Regions from separate parts of the Aerococcus sp. NPDC058936 genome, predicted to be linked through region 1. Evidence: predicted binding sites of a transcription regulator. Region 1 holds the regulator's gene; the other holds the start of a gene.

Region 1 (8,743 bases):
GCCTTATCTGCCTATCCCGTGTGGCAGGTTCCAACTGAGGATAGGCACTTAGTGAAATTGGTGGAAAATGGGTCAGTCCTAGAATTAGCGACGTTACCAGCTGATTTAAGAAACCAATTACCGGTGACGGCTTATATCGACAGCAAATTAAAGGCGCTTTATGATGTCCATCCAAGTAAAGATGGTAAAATAAAACCTAGTAAAATGTTTTAAAGATTGGACGATACTGAATGAAAACGATAAATTTACACCATCCTTTTGAACAGTCAACGGTCTATGCGGGCGATGTTGTCTTGGCTTTGGGATTTTTTGATGGGGTCCACAGGGGTCACCAGGCGGTTATTCAAGCAGCCCGTGATGAGGCTGACCGTTTGCAATTACCACTGGCTGTAATGACTTTCAATATGGCCCCAAGGATCATGTACCAACAAATCCGTCCTGAAGGGGTGACTTATTTAACAACTTTAGCCGAGAAAGAACGATTAATGACACAACTTGGGGTGGATTACCTTTATGTCGCGCAATTAACGTCATCATTCGCAGCCTTGAAACCGCAAGAGTTTGTCGATCAATATATGGTTGGTTTGCATGCCAAATCGGTGGTAGCGGGTTTTGACTATACCTACGGCAAAAAGGATATCGCCAACATGCAGACCTTAGCGTCCCATGCGGCTGGTCGTTTTAACATTATTGAAGTGAATAAGTTATCGGAAGATACCAGCAAGGTGGGGTCAACTGAAATTCGACATGACTTGAATACCGGTCAAATTGACAAAGCTAACCGACAATTGGGCTATATCTATTCAATTGATGGTATCGTTGTTCACGGAGAGAAACGCGGACGTGAGCTTGGCTATCCAACAGCTAATTTGATGGTGCCTAGTGAATCGCTGATCCCAGTGGAAGGGGTCTATGTGGTTGAAATGTTGTTGAATGGCCAAGTATATCCTGGTGTGGCATCAATCGGGACTAATATTACCTTCGGAGAAAACCGTAAGCGAACAGTAGAAATTCATCTTTTAGATTTTAAAGAGGAAATTTACGGTGAATACGTAACGGTTTATTGGCATAAATACTTGAGACCTGAACTTAAATTCGATGGCATTGAAGCCTTGATCAAACAAATGGACCAAGATGCCATTGATGCTGAAGCATATTTGGAAAGTTTACGAAAATAGATTTAATGTAAAAAAGGTCAAATATACGCTTTGATATGAACGCTGAAGAAAGATTTTCGGCGTTTTTTTTTTCAAGAAGTAAGCAAATATAATCAATGAAAATGTAAATGTTGATATTAAAGCCTTTTTAGTCATATTTTTTATAGATATGATTAGAATAATGCTAAATTAATAGTAGAATGAAATTGGAAAATAAAAAATATTGGAGGAATATCACAATGGCATATTTAGATCGTGCTAAAGAATTTTTTGATGATGCAGTAAAAGTTCGTCGCCAATTACACGAAAACCCTGAAGTTGGTTTTGAATTACCAGAAACAACTAAACTTGTGAAATCAAAACTTGATGAGTTTGGAATTCCATACGAAAACGTAGGAAATTCATACGGCATTACAGGGACATTGGGTGATTCTGCCAAGGGTAAAACTTTATTGTTACGTGCAGACATGGATGCATTAGCCATTACTGAAAAAGCTCAATCGTCATGTACATCTAAAAATGAAAATGGACACTTATGTGGCCATGACATGCACACCACTATTTTATTAATGGTCCTAAAAATGTTGAAAGAAAACGAAGACCAATTAGAAGGTCAAATCAAATTCTTATTCCAACCAGCAGAAGAAACTTTAAACGGTGGACGTGTAATGGTTGAAGAAGGTATTTTAGAAAATCCAACACCAGACGCCGGTATGGCATTACATATGTGGCCAAATGGGGACAAAGTGGATGTTGAGATCCACCAAAAAGAAGCTTTAGCATCTGCTTTAAACTTCCGTATCACTATTAAAGGTGTGGGTGCCCACGGTGCAATGCCAAACAACGGTATCGACCCAGTCTTTGTGGCTAGCCAAATCATTAATGGTGCAAACGGCATCTTAGCTCGCGAATTACCGTCTAACAAGGGTGCGTCATTATCTATGGGTTACATCAATGCGCCAGGTGGTGCCATCAACGTAATCCCAGACACAGTTGTCTTAGAAGGTACTTCTCGTTCATTGTTCCCAGAATCAGCAGAACACGTTTCAAAACGTTTGCCAGAAATCGTTGAACATATTGGTAAAGCATTCCGTGCTGAAACTGAATATGAAGTTATGGCAGACTGTCCGTCATTAATCAACTCTGAAAAAATGGCTGAACAAGTGATGGCTTATGCTAATGAAGCTTTGGCTGGTCATTATGACGTGTTGAACGTACCACCATACTTAGCTTCAGAAGACTACGCACACATTGCTAGCAGATTGCCAGAATCAACATACTTCTTCATTGGTTGTCCATTACCAGATGCCAACGGCGAAGTATACCCTGTTCACCACCCATTGGTACAATTCAACGAAGAAGCATTAATTGTTGGATCTGCTACCTTAGCAACAGCAGCAACTAACTGGTTACGTGACAACAAATAGGCGTATCGAAAAAATATGAAAGACGAAAGGACACTTGACTATTACAAATAGTTTGGTGTCCTTTTTCTATAGAATTAATGGATACCATAGCCAGTCTTACTTGATCCAAAAGCTTGAATTATTAAAAGGAAATTCAAAAGTCAAAAAAAGTCAAAAAAAAGTTTGACTATTATTGACAAAAGAAATGATAGGTGATATATTATAGACATGTTAGCAGTCAGAGTTGTTAAGTGCTAATGAGGTGATAAGATGTTAACAAAACGACAAAGTTTAATATTACAGGCGGTAATTGATCATTATTCGAAACATCAATTACCAGTCGGTTCGAAAACTTTATCTCAACATCAAGAAATAAACGCAAGTTCTGCTACAATACGTAATGAATTAGCCAGACTTGAAGATTTATCATTGATTTCCAAAACCCATTCATCATCTGGACGAGTGCCAGCTGAAGCGGGTTATCGTTACTATATTAATCACATCATGCCATATTATGGCGGATTGATTGATTTAGAGCTTGAGGAAGAGGAAGATGCTTTACTTAGAGAGATATTCCACGATCCTTATAACGATTTGAGTCAAGTGATTCGAAAAACGGCTGCGACTTTAGCCTCGCTTTCAGAAAGCGTCGTTATTTCGATGGGGCCAGATATTGCAAAGCAACGATTGGCCAATTTTCAAGTATTGTCTTTAACCGCTGACCAAGCAATAGTCATATTGGTGACAGATAAAGGTGTCATTCGCAATCAAATTGTGTCATTCAACGAGGTGGTTACACCGCAATTGATTGAGGGTATTGCAGAGATTATGAATCAAGAACTTGTGGGCCTCGAGCTAGCAACAGTGATTGAAAGGCTGCAAACATACTATTTAAAAGATATTGAGCAAATGAACCGGTCTGATGAAGACAGTAATCTTTTGATTCACCGGTTTATGAATCAGTTCAATAGTGATGGCATGATGGTAAATGGTCAAAATTATTTATTTTCTTCATTAGCTGATTCAGCTAATGCGACTAGTATTGCACAATTAAGTCAATTACTAGAAGATCGATCAGTGATCACTTCACTGATTAATACCACAGACCAAGGTATCCAAGTGAGGGTGGGTAAGGAACTTAAAGATCCGACATTGGAGAATATGAGTTTAATGTCTACTAGCATGGGTACTGTAAAATCAGGTAAGTTAATTACTTTTGCGGTACTTGGGCCGGAAAGTATGTCCTACATTCGTATGGCGCAGCTTTTCCAAAGTATTTCAAAAGAAATGGTTAGATACCTGGACAATTATTATAAATCTTAGGAGGTCTATCAATTGACAAAAATGGACGATAATCAACAAGATTTAAATGTTGATGAAGAAATCAATGAAACTGACGTTCAAGACGAGCAAGTTGAAACAGTAGCTGAAGAAGATAGCGAATTAGCTTCTCTTCAAGCTGAATTAGCAGCTAAAGATGACCAAATTATGCGTCTATCTGCTGAAATTCAAAATATGCACCGTCGTAACCAAACTGAACGTGAATCTGCTTCAAAGTATCGGTCACAGAATCTAGCTAAAGGTATCTTACCAGCTATCGATAACTTGGAACGCGCTTTAGAACTAGCTAAGGATGATGAGTCATCTCAGCAATTAGTGAAGGGTATCGAAATGGTACACGCAAGCTTATTGCAAGCTTTATCAGAGGAAGGTGTTGAAGTCGTTGACCCTAAAGGTGAACTCTTCGATCCAAACTTCCATCAATCTGTAAGTGCGGTACCGGCTGAAGAAGGACAGCAAGCTGAAGAAGTAGTGGCTGTTTTCCAAAAAGGTTATGTATTAAAAGATCGTGTCCTACGACCTGCGATGGTTTCTATTGCACAATAATTCATTTAACATAGATTTTAACCACAGATAAATTCATTTAAATTGATAGATTAATTAAAAAAGGAGACGTGTTTTATTATGGCAAAAATTATCGGAATTGACTTAGGTACTACTAACTCTGCAGTCGCTGTATTAGAAGGTGGCGAACCTAAAATTATCGCTAACCCAGAAGGTAACCGTACAACACCTTCAGTTGTTTCATTCAAAAATGGTGAGCGCCAAGTTGGTGAAGTAGCAAAACGTTCAATGGTAACAAACCCTAACGCGATTGCTTCAATCAAACGTCACATTGGTGAAGACAACTACACTGTAGAAGTTGAAGGTAAAAAATATACACCACAAGAAGTTTCAGCAATGATCTTACAATACTTAAAAGGTTACGCTGAAGACTACTTAGGAGAAAAAGTAACAAACGCAGTTATTACTGTTCCAGCTTACTTCAACGATGCACAACGTCAAGCAACTAAAGATGCTGGTAAAATCGCTGGTTTAGAAGTTGACCGTATCGTTAACGAACCAACAGCAGCCGCATTAGCTTACGGTTTAGACAAAGTTGACGCAGACGAAAAAGTTCTAGTATTTGACCTTGGTGGTGGTACTTTCGACGTTTCTATCCTTGAATTAGGTGACGGTGTCTTTGAAGTATTATCTACTTCTGGTGACAACAACTTAGGTGGGGACGACTTTGATAACGCTATCGTGAACTACTTAATCGCCGAATTTAAATCAGAAAACGGTATTGACCTTTCTTCTGACAAAATGGCTATGCAACGTCTAAAAGATGCTGCTGAAAAAGCGAAAAAAGACTTATCTGGTGTAACCTCAACACAAATTTCATTACCATTCATTACGGCTGGTGCTGAAGGTCCACTTCACTTGGAAGTTACTTTATCTCGTGCGAAATTTGACGAATTAACTTACGACTTAGTACAACGTACAAAACAACCAGTTAAAAATGCCTTATCTGATGCTGGTTTATCTAAATCAGATATTGATCAAGTTATCTTAGTTGGTGGTTCTACTCGTATCCCAGCTGTTATCGACATGGTTAAAGCTGAAACTGGTAAAGATCCTAACCGTTCAGTAAACCCTGACGAAGTAGTAGCTATGGGTGCTGCAATTCAAGGTGGGGTTATCTCAGGTGACGTTAAAGATGTCGTTTTACTTGATGTAACACCATTATCATTAGGTATCGAAACAATGGGTGGCGTGTTCACTAAATTAATCGACCGTAACACAACGATCCCAACATCTAAATCTCAAGTATTCTCAACAGCTGCTGATAACCAACCTGCTGTAGATGTACACGTACTACAAGGTGAACGTCCAATGGCTGCAGACAACAAGACATTAGGTCGTTTCCAATTAACAGATATTCCTGCAGCACCTCGTGGTGTGCCTCAAATCGAAGTAACATTTGATATTGATAAAAATGGTATCGTAAATGTTAAAGCGACTGACAAAGGTACTGGTAAAGAGCAACAAATTACCATCCAATCTAACTCAGGTTTATCAGACGACGAAATCGATCGTATGATGAAAGATGCTGAAGCGAATGCTGAAGAAGATAAAAAACGTAAAGAAGCAGCAGATCTTAAAAACGAAGTTGACCAATTAATCTTCCAAGTTGAAAAAACAACTGGTGAATTAGAAGGTAAAGTTGATCAAGCTGAACTTGACGAAGCTAACGCGCTTAAAGATGAATTGAAAGCTGCGCAAGAAGCTGACGATGTTGAAGCAATGACAGCTAAAAAAGATGAATTAAACGAAAAAATTCAAGCTTTAACTGTTAAATTGTATGAACAAGCAGCGCAAGAAGCTGAAGGTCAAGAAGGTGCAGCCGACTCTTCAGACAATGATGGCGATGTAGACGCTGACTTCGAGGAAGTTAACGACGATAAATAATCCATAAGTTTCAAACCCTGTCTTCTATGAGGGCGGGGTTTCTTATGTTATGATGGACTGCATAACGCATGATTCAAGGGGGAGTACAGCGTGGCTGAAAAAAGAGACTACTATGAAGTCCTTGGCGTGTCAAAGACCGCAAGTAAGGATGAAATAAAGAAAGCCTATCGAAAATTATCAAAAAAATATCATCCAGATATCAATAAAGAAGCGGATGCAGAAGACAAATTTAAAGAAATTTCTGACGCATACGAAGTCTTAAGTGATGAGCAGAAACGTGCAGCCTATGACCAATACGGACACGCAGCTACTGACGGCGGCTTCGGTGGAGGCGGCGGATTTGGTGGCGGTAGTTACCAATCTTATGGTGGCTCTGGCTTTGAAGACATCTTTGAGCAATTCTTTGGTGGCGGAGGCGGCGGCTTCAGCGGTTTTGGTGGTGGCTTCGGTGGAGGCGGCCGTACGGCTAACCCAAATGCACCGCAACAAGGTGATGACTTACAATACAATATGGACCTAGAATTTGAAGAAGCTATTTTCGGGACGGAAGAAACGATTTCTTACCGTCGTGAAGTAGACTGTACAGTATGTGAAGGATCTGGTGCTGAACCAGGTACAGCAGTTCATACCTGTCCAACATGTTCTGGTTCTGGTGTTGAAAAAGTTTACCAACAAACACCATTAGGTCGTGTGGTATCTCAATCTGTATGTCATGAATGTTCAGGTAAAGGGAAAGTATTCGACCAAGCTTGCCACCACTGCCACGGTGCTGGACGTGAAACTGTAACACATAAAGTGAAAGTAAACGTACCAGCCGGTGTTGAAGATGGCCAAAGCATGCGTCTTAACGGCCAAGGGAATGCTGGTAAAAACAATGGACCAGCAGGAAGCTTGTATGTCGTTTTCCGTGTGAAACGTTCTGAAACCTTTGAGCGTGAAGGGGCAGAAATCCGCTATGTATTACCAATTAACTTCGCCCAAGCGGCTTTAGGTGATGAAATTGAAGTCCCAACTGTTCACGGTAAAGTATCGATGAAAGTGCCAGCTGGTACCCAAACAGGTACGAAATTCCGTCTACGCGGTAAGGGTGCACCTAAATTGAATGGTAATTCAAACGGTGATCAAACAGTAACTGTTAAAGTGGTTACACCTACGAATCTGAATGAAGAACAAAAAGCTTCATTGAGAGCCTTCGCTAAAGCTTCAAATGACGAAGTAAGTGAAGAAGACAGAGGCTTCTTTGATAAATTGAAAGACGCATTTTCTTAATAAATGAAAAAAAGTAGCACTAGGCGATCTGACTGGTGCTACTTTTTTTTGCGTTATTCGTTTAGGAGGTCTTAATTTTGGGGCTTAAAATCTGAAAGAGGCCCCCATTGCCTGGTGCATAGAAACTATCGCCACCAATAGTAAGGGATTTCATGGCTACTTTCAATTGATCATCGGAAATTCATCAATATCATTTAATAGGGTATAAAAATGTTTCAGGGCTGTTTTATAGTAAGAAAGAGCTGAAAAATTCAATCTAGCATTTACTTATTACTACAGATGGACTTGTTGATCTTAAAGCGGGCAAAATGTTGTGGTAGTGGGGTAATTTTGCTATAATGATAATTGCTGAAAATAAGAGGGGGATGGAAAATGAATATCCAAGAAATGAAAGACAGACAAGAAAAAATCAGAAATTTTTCCATCATCGCGCACATTGATCATGGTAAATCTACTTTAGCGGACCGCATCCTACAAAATACAGGGACGGTTTCTGATCGCGAGATGCATGACCAAATGTTAGATTCTATGGATCTTGAACAAGAACGTGGTATCACGATTAAGTTGAATGCCATCGAGTTAGAATATAAAGCGAACGATGGGGAAACTTATATTTTCCATTTAATTGATACTCCAGGACACGTAGACTTTTCATACGAAGTTTCACGTTCTTTGGCAGCCTGTGAAGGGGCCGTATTAGTTGTGGATGCAGCACAAGGGATTGAAGCCCAAACACTTGCTAACGTATACCTAGCTGTTGAAAATGACTTAGAAATTGTACCAGTAATCAATAAGATTGACTTACCAGCAGCTGATCCAGAAAAAGTGAAACAAGAAATCGAAGACGTGATTGGTTTAGACGCTTCTGATGCAGTATTAGCTTCAGCTAAAGCTAATATCGGTATTGATGAGTTACTGGAACAAATTGTTGAGAAAGTACCTGCACCAACTGGTGAAATTGAAGCACCTGTACAAGCTTTGATTTTTGACTCTGTATACGATGCATACCGTGGGGTTGTTTTAAGTGTCCGTGTGGAAAATGGTGTTATCCGTAATGGTGACCGAATTCAAATCATGTCAAATGGGAAAACGTTTGATGTCACCGAAGTGGGGATTATG
Region 2 (8,743 bases), on a different contig from region 1:
TAATACTTGTAGTAGCAGCTGATGATGGTGTAATGCCACAAACCGTTGAGGCGATTAACCATGCCAAAGCAGCGGGTGTACCGATAATCGTTGCAGTAAATAAAATCGATAAGCCAACAGCTAATCCTGACCGTGTAATGCAAGAGTTAACTGAATATGGCCTAATTTCTGAAGAGTGGGGTGGGGACACAATCTTCGTAAACATCTCAGCTAAATTCGGTCAAAATGTAAGTGACTTACTAGAAATGATTTTATTAGTTGCAGATGTAGAGGAATATAAAGCTGTACCAAACCGTCTAGCTTTAGGTTCTGTAATCGAAGCCCGTCTTGACCCATCTAAAGGTGCTATTGCGACATTATTAGTCCAAGAAGGTACATTACGTGTTGGGGATCCAATCGTTGTTGGTGATACACATGGACGTGTCCGTGTTATGACTAACGATACTGGTCGTCGTATCAAGCAAGCTGGCCCATCAACACCAGTTGAAATCACTGGTTTACAAGAATCACCACAAGCTGGTGACCGCTTTGTAGCCTTTGATGACGAAAAAACAGCCCGTGCCGTCGGTGAAGAACGTGCGAGCCGTGCCTTACAAGAACGTCGTCAAGCAAACCATGCTGTAACCTTAGACAACTTATTCGAAACGCTACAAGAAGGCGAATTGAAATCTGTTAATGTCATTATCAAAGGGGACGTTCAAGGTTCTGTTGAAGCCTTAGCTGGAAGCTTGAAGAAAATCGAAGTTGAAGGTGTTAAAGTAAACATCGTTCACCAAGCTGTTGGTGCGATTAACGAGAGTGATATTACTTTAGGTCAAGCTTCACAAGCCTTAATCATTGGTTTCAACGTGCGTCCTACACCACAAGCTAAATTACAAGCAGATGCTGATGAAGTAGAAGTACGTCTATACAACATTATCTACGATGCAATTAATGACGTAGAATCAGCGATGACGGGTATGTTAGACCCTGAATTCGTTGAAGAAGTAACCGGTACTGTACAAGTTCGTGAAACTTACAATGTATCTAAAGTAGGTACAATTGTTGGTGGTTACGTATTAGATGGTACAATCTACCGTAACTCACAAGTTCGTATCATCCGTGATTCAATTGTCATCTATGATGGTCAATTAGGTTCGTTACGTCGCTTTAAAGATGATGTGAAAGAAGTATCTCGTGGATTCGAACTAGGTCTTACAATTGAAAACTACAACGATATTAAAGTAGATGACGAAATTGAAGCATACCGTATGGTAGAAGTGAAGAAAAAATAGAGGTGATGCACAATGGCAAAATATAGAGCTGAGCGTGTAAGTCAAGAGATCCTTCGCGACGTCAACGATATCTTGAGAAAGACTGTCAAAGACCCCCGCGTTGAAGGTGTTACAATTACTGATGTAGAAGTTACTGGAGATTTACAACAAGCAACTATTTTCTACACTACATTGAGTGAATTAGCCAGTGAACGTGAAAAAGCGCAAAAAGGTTTGGAAAAATCTAGTGGTTTAATTCGTTCTGAAATTGGTAAACGCCTAAATATCTATAAAACACCGGAAATATTCTTTGAACGCGACCGTTCAATTGAATATGGTAACCATATCGACCAATTGCTAGCACAATTAAATAAAAAAGATGATTTTGATAGCATGTCTGATGCTGAATCAGATACGTTAGTCGATTAATATGTAGAAAGACCCCAGGGAGTACAGCAAGTATGCTGTAATTCTTGGGGCCTTTTTATTGTTTGTGAGGTTGATTTTTATATTGAATCTTGAAAATATGGAGGGGAAATGCTGATATATCGACCTTTTGCGTGGTGAAATATACTCATTTTTCAAAAATAATTTGTTACATACAATGTCATAAATATAACTTATTAAAATATGCAAGAATCCATGAAAGTGCTAAGAATGTTGTCAGACTGGGAATGCGGCGAATTGTAATAATTGAGACGTAAATATTAAAAATTACAAAACATTTCAGTCCATTTAAAGCCCCTTAACGAATGGGTTTATAGGGTTTCTTTTTGAATCCACACCGTGTAGTATATTGCATGTAGTCGAAACAGTGGCTAAATAAACAACTTAGCAACAGCTAAACATACAAGGAGTTTTACTTAACATGAAATTTAACAAAACGATTTTAGGAACAACATTTGCATTGTCAGCATTATTTGCGACAGCAGGATTTAACACTGAAGAAGCGAAAGCAGCGGAATGGACAGCGCGTAGCGTTGAAGAAGTTTCAGCGGATATGGAAGCAGTTGATGAATCAACATCTGAATACACTGTCGTATACGGTGACACTTTATCAGTGATCGCTAACGCAGCTGGAGTAGATGTGAACACATTAGTTCAAATCAACGAAATTGAAAATGCTGATTTAATCTTCCCATCTAATTCTATTTCATTCACTAAAAATGCTGAAGGTGAAGTAGACGAAGTTGTAGTAGAAGATGCTAACAAGAAAAAAGACACTTACAAAGTAGCAGAAGAAACAGTTGAAAAAACCGCAACTGAAGAGGTAGCAGAAGAAACAACTGTTGAACCTGTAGCGTATGAAGCTGAAGAAGCAACAGCAACTTCATATGAAGCAGAAGAAGTAACAGAAACAACTTCAACTTCTTCTTATTCAGCAGCAGAAGAAATCCCTTACCAAGTATTACAAGTAGTAGAAACTGAAGCTGGTCCAAGCTACTCTGAAAAAGCAGCAGTATTCTCTGTAATCCTTAACCGTGCAAACTCAGGTAACTGGGGTGGTACTTCATTATCAGCGGTAGTTAACGCATCTGGTCAATTTGAAGTTGTTTCAAATGGTATGGCAGCTAGCGCTACTGTATCAGAAGAAACTTACCAAGCTGTTAACGATGTATTAACTAACGGTGTAACTACATCAGCTGAATCATTCCGTGCCTCAGGTGATGGCGTGACAAACGTATTCTTCTAATTTAAATTCAAATACAATAAACAAAAAAATCGGGAGCTATCCCGATTTTTTGTTTATTATTTTTTTACAAGATCGATATTACAGGGTAGGGGGTTGTTTAGTGAAGTTTCATCGTTCCAATAATAGAAAAACCATCTAAATATTTATTCACATATGACGCAAAAAAATAGACAGTTAAACTAGGGTTCAAATAAGTATTCTATCAAGTATTACGCTGTGCATTCAATTATAGGAAGGTTGAGAATAAAGCTAAAATAGATAGTCCACCTTGTGTCAATATAATTTTTTTACTACTAGTGAAGCTACCATATGTGGCTACTAAAATAATGTAGACAAATATCATACGAACAATTTCAATAGAGGCACTACTAAAAAATAATGCATATAATAGCCCTAGACCGATGAGACCATTATATATACCCTGATTTTTTAATAAGGTATTCAATGATTTTCCCTTCAACTCATTTCTTTCCATATTGAATATTTTACTTGTTTGGACTGATGTGGTAGTAATCGTTTGTATATACATGATATAAAAGAATTCTAAAGCGACTAAAAAAGTTAATACAGTTGTTATAACTGACATGGTCAATCTCTCCTCTTAACTGACAAAGTAATCTTCGTTTTCTAAATATAAAACATTTTTATGATTTTTCAAAGGATTTATATATGCAACGTTAAGCTGCATTAACATGAACACTTGAAAAAAGAAATTAAAGCATTTTCTAGGGTAAGGGAAAAAAGCTGTCACTCATAAATAGCAACAACTTAATAATTTTTTATCTGAATACGCCCGGAGGGAATCGAACCCCCATTATAAGAACCGGAATCTTATGTGATATCCATTACACTACGGGCGCAAATTATTGTATATTTTGGTAAAAAACAATAACAGAATTATTATAGCCTAGTTTTTAGTCAAATTCAAGCTTTTATAGGAATCTGAAAGTATCAATCGTTTTTAAGAAGTGATGATATCTTAGGTATCAACATGGACAGTTGTTACATTTTTCAAGCCCTTGAAGGCCAGCTATTGGGCAGAATAAACCTTCTATGCTAAAATGATGGGGAAAGTCAAAAAGTTATATTTGTTGACCAATTTTGACCATAAAGGTATAATAGCCATATACAAGTTTAAAAGGAGGACATTTAAATGAACTTAGTACCAACAGTTATTGAACAATCTTCTCGCGGTGAACGTGCTTACGATATCTACTCTCGTTTATTAAAAGATCGTATTATTATGTTGAGCGGGGAATTTAATGATGATTTAGCCAACTCAATTATCGCTCAATTATTATTCTTAGACGCTCAAGACCCAGACAAGGATATCTACCTATACATCAATTCACCAGGTGGCTCTATCACTTCTGGTATGGCCATCTACGATACAATGCAATTCGTACATGCAGATGTACAAACAATTGTAATGGGTATGGCAGCATCAATGGGCTCATTTATTGCAGCTGCAGGTACTAAAGGTAAACGTTTTGCCTTACCAAATGCTGAGATCTTAATTCACCAACCATTAGGTGGCGCTCAAGGACAAGCTACTGAAATTGAAATCGCTGCTCGCCACATCTTGAAAACAAAAGAAAAAATGAACCGTTTATACTCTGAAATGACCGGTCAACCTGTAGAAGTGATTGAACGCGATACAGACCGTGATAACTGGTTAACAGCAGAAGAAGCGTTAGAATATGGTTTATTAGATCAAATTATGACTAAAAATGATGAATTAGAAAAATAATGAACGGATTTTAAATCTGGAGAAGTGGGGTAAAACCTACTTCTTTTTATTTAAAGGGTTCGGTATAGACCGTGGATAAACTCTTAAATATATATTCTTTGTAAGGCGTAATACTTTTCATAGCCGTATAGGAGAAAAGTGCCCCTAAAAGCTTGCAAGCGGATAAATTTATTGGTATGATTACTCATGTAAAGAGATGAGATTCGAAGGAATCAAATTTTTTTACCGTAAGGTGGTCAAAAAAAGACATCCTGGACAATAAAAGTCCCAGTCTTTTTTCACTCAACGTTTTTGTACTAGGAAAGTGGGGACTATGGACGAATTATTTAAAAGTATTACTGAAGTAGTGCCGGAAGTTCAGAAGACCTATTTTGAGAGAATCACCGTCTTACAGCGGATTTTCAAAGATGGTCCGATTGGTCGGAAGGGACTAGCTGAAAAGTTAGCAATTACCGAACGACCGCTACGTACAATCACGGATGTTTTGAAACAACAAGGTCTCATTGATTCTTCTCCCACGGGTATGACAATTACGCCAAAAGGAGAACGAGCAATTGCTACAGGTCAAGACTTGTGGCGTGATACAAATAAAATTCACTTACAAGAAAAACATTTGGCTGATGTGCTCAACATAGCAGATGCTCGAATTGTTTCAGGAGATATCGACCAGGATCAACATATTTTATTTGAAATGGGTCTACAAGTTTCAAAATACTTAGACAAGAATTTACCAATGGGGAATCATACGATTGCTGTTACTGGTGGTTCAACTATGCTAGAGGTGAGTGAACATGTTCAACTAGCACCTTCTACTGACAGACACTTTACTGTGGTCGCAGCCAGGGGTGGGATCGGAGATGCTTCAGCAACTCAAGCCAATACAATTAGCGATATTCTAGCGCAAAAGTTACACGGTCACAATATTTCCTTATATGCTCCCGAGAATTTATCTGAGGTGGCAAATATGGCTTTAATGAATGATCCCGTGATTCAATCAACTTTAAAGCGGTTAAAAGAGGCTAACATTTTGCTTTTTAGTGTTGGTAATGCTAAAATTATGGCAAGGCGTAGGGGACTTGATTTAGAAAGTTCATCTAAGATTAAGAGTAACCACGCTGTAGGGGAAGTGTTCGGGTGTTTCTTTGATAAAGAAGGAAACATAGTACATCGAATCCCTAGAATTGGTCTACAACTTGAAGACTTGGCAGATATTGACTTGCCAATTCTGATTGCTGGAGGCAGTGTAAAAGCAGAAGCAATACAGGCTTTTGCAAAACTTGCACCTAAACAGTTAGTCATTATAACTGATCAAGGTGCCTCAAATATGGTTTTAAATGGGGAATCCCATTAAAATAATTTTGTATTCCATTAAGGAGGAATTTTGTAGTATGGCAATTAAATTAGCAATTAACGGTTTTGGTCGTATCGGTCGTTTAACTTTACGTCGTATCTGGGAAGAAAATGAATCAAATGTAGAAATCGTGGCAATCAACGATTTAACAGACAACGAATTCTTAGCTTACCTATTAAAATATGATACAGCTCATGGTACTTTCAACCACGATATCGAAACTACTGAAAATGGTATTTCTATCGATGGTAAAGAAATCACTGTATACTCTGAACGTGACGCAAACGATTTACCTTGGGGTGACTTAGGTGTTGATATCGTTCTAGAATGTACTGGTTTCTACGCTACAAAAGAAAAATCTCAAGCACACATCAATGCTGGTGCTAAAAAAGTTATCATCTCAGCTCCTGCTGATGCTGAAACTAAAACAATTGTTTACGGTGTAAATGAAGATATCATCGATTCTGAAGATACAATTATCTCTGGTGCTTCATGTACTACTAACTGTTTAGCTCCTGTAGTTAACGTGTTAGAAAAAGAATTTGGTATCAAACATGGTTTAATGTCAACAATCCATGCTTACACTTCTACACAATCATTACAAGATGCACCTAACGGTAAAAAAGGTAACTTCCGTAACGGACGTGCAGCTGCAGAAAACGCTATTCCAGCATCTACTGGTGCAGCTAAAGCTGTAGGTCGTGTTATTCCTTCAGTTAACGGTAAAGTTGACGGTACTGCTATCCGTATTCCTATCGTAACTGGTTCGATGACTGAGTTCTACTCAACATTAAACACTAAAGTTACAGTTGAAGAAGTTAACGCTGCTATGGAAAAATACGCTAACCCATCATTCTTATACAACACTGATGAAATCGTATCTTCTGACATCGTTGGTGTTCCAGCTGGTTCAATCTTCGACGCAACTCAAACTAAAGTTATCGAATCTGAAGATGGCCAATTAGTTAAAACTGTTGCTTGGTACGACAACGAAGCTGGTTTCGTTTCTCAATTCGTACGTTTAATCGAATTCTTTGCTGCTAAACAATAATTAATTGTTTAAAAGTAAAATCAGTTGAATTTGGGCGGGAAGCTTCGCGCTTCCTGCCCTTTTTTATTGGTTAACAACTTAAGATAAGGAGTGCTATTTTAATGGCTAAGAAAACTGTAAAAGACATCGATTTGAAAGGTAAAGTTGTTTTAGAACGTGCTGACTTCAACGTTCCAATGGACAAAGACCTTAACATTACTGATGACAACCGTATCGTTCAAGCATTACCAACTATCGAGTATATTCTTGAGCAAGGTGGTCGTTTAGTATTATTCTCTCACCTTGGTAAAGTGAAAACAGAAGAAGATAAAGCTTCTAAATCTTTACGCCCAGTTGCAGAACGTTTATCTGAAAAATTAGGTAAAGAAGTTACTTTTGTAGCGCAAACTCGTGGTCAAGAATTAGAAGATGCTATCGCTAACCTTAAAGATGGCGAAGTATTGATGTTCGAAAATACTCGTTTCGAAGATGTAGACGGTAAGAAAGAAAGCAAGAACGATCCTGAATTAGGTAAATACTGGGCTTCATTAGGCGACGTATTTGTTAATGACGCATTCGGTACTGCTCACCGTGAGCATGCTTCTAATGTTGGTATCTCAAACAATATCGAAGCAGTTGCTGGTTTCTTAATGGAAAAAGAAATCCAATTCTTAGGTGACGCTGTTAACGAACCAAAACGTCCGTTCGTTGCAATCTTAGGTGGTGCAAAAGTATCTGACAAGATTTCAGTTATCGAGTCATTACTAAATAAGGCTGACAAAGTCTTAATCGGTGGTGGTATGGCATATACCTTCATGAAAGCTCAAGGTTACGAAGTTGGTGGCTCTTTACTTGAAGAAGACAAAATTCCATTGGCTAAAGACTTAATGGAACGCGCTGGCGACCGTTTAGTATTACCGGTAGATTTTGTTGTAGCTGACGCGTTTGACAACGACGCTAACACTGATGTTGTTGATGTCGACGGTATCCCAGCTGACTGGCAATCACTTGATGTAGGTCCTAAGACTGTTGAGTACTACGCATCACAAGTTGCAGATGCGAAAACTGTTGTTTGGAATGGCCCAATGGGTGTATTCGAAATGCCAAGTTTCGCAAAAGGTACTAACGGTGTTGGTGAAGCTATCGCTAACTTAACTGATGCTACAACTATCATCGGTGGTGGGGACTCAGCTGCAGCTGCCTACCAATTAGGTTTAGCTGATAAATTCACACACATTTCTACTGGTGGTGGGGCATCATTAGAATTCTTAGAAGGTAAAGAATTGCCTGGTATCGCTGCAATCGCGAACAAATAATTTTCGTAATTAAATCGAATAAAACTTTTCGTAAAGGAGTTTTTTATATATGCGTAAGACATTAATCGCTGGTAACTGGAAAATGAACAAAACAGCTGCTGAAGCTCATGAATTCGTTGCTGCACTTAAAGAAGGTTTCCCACAAACGGATGCTGAATCTTTAATCGCACCACCAGCAATCTACATTGAAAAATTAATCGAAGAAGTAGCAGGTACTGACATCCAAATTGGTGCACAAAATGTCCACTTTGAAGATGAGGGTGCTTTCACAGGTGAAATTTCTCCGCTTGCTTTAGAAGCTTTAGGCGTACCTTACGTTATCATCGGTCACTCAGAACGTCGTGAATTGT

What was found. Region 1 encodes HrcA, which represses chaperone genes, less so after heat shock. Its sites were predicted from a motif close to TTAGCACTCNNNNNNNNNGAGTGCTAA; they were not measured.
Region 2: the regulator HrcA is predicted to act here: its motif matches at 3,895-3,921, upstream of clpP (ATP-dependent Clp endopeptidase proteolytic subunit ClpP).

Annotation. Positions count from the first base shown of each region.
Region 1 covers NZ_JBHYKZ010000008.1:101,868-110,610, reverse strand. Annotated here, with positions in the region: gene truB (tRNA pseudouridine(55) synthase TruB) at 1-213, shown strand, start outside; gene ribF (riboflavin biosynthesis protein RibF) at 231-1,178, shown strand; gene ACFW0C_RS07600 (M20 family metallopeptidase) at 1,397-2,584, shown strand; gene hrcA (heat-inducible transcriptional repressor HrcA) at 2,834-3,886, shown strand; gene grpE (nucleotide exchange factor GrpE) at 3,908-4,450, shown strand; gene dnaK (molecular chaperone DnaK) at 4,529-6,355, shown strand; gene dnaJ (molecular chaperone DnaJ) at 6,446-7,624, shown strand; gene lepA (translation elongation factor 4) at 7,997-8,743, shown strand, end outside.
Region 2 covers NZ_JBHYKZ010000005.1:61,079-69,821, reverse strand. Annotated here, with positions in the region: gene infB (translation initiation factor IF-2) at 1-1,274, shown strand, start outside; gene rbfA (30S ribosome-binding factor RbfA) at 1,287-1,682, shown strand; gene ACFW0C_RS05235 (cell wall hydrolase) at 2,122-2,946, shown strand; gene ACFW0C_RS05230 (DUF1304 domain-containing protein) at 3,173-3,532, opposite strand; tRNA gene ACFW0C_RS05225 (tRNA-Arg) at 3,735-3,806, opposite strand; gene clpP (ATP-dependent Clp endopeptidase proteolytic subunit ClpP) at 4,100-4,696, shown strand; gene ACFW0C_RS05215 (sugar-binding domain-containing protein) at 5,010-6,047, shown strand; gene gap (type I glyceraldehyde-3-phosphate dehydrogenase) at 6,085-7,098, shown strand; gene ACFW0C_RS05205 (phosphoglycerate kinase) at 7,200-8,393, shown strand; gene tpiA (triose-phosphate isomerase) at 8,443-8,743, shown strand, end outside.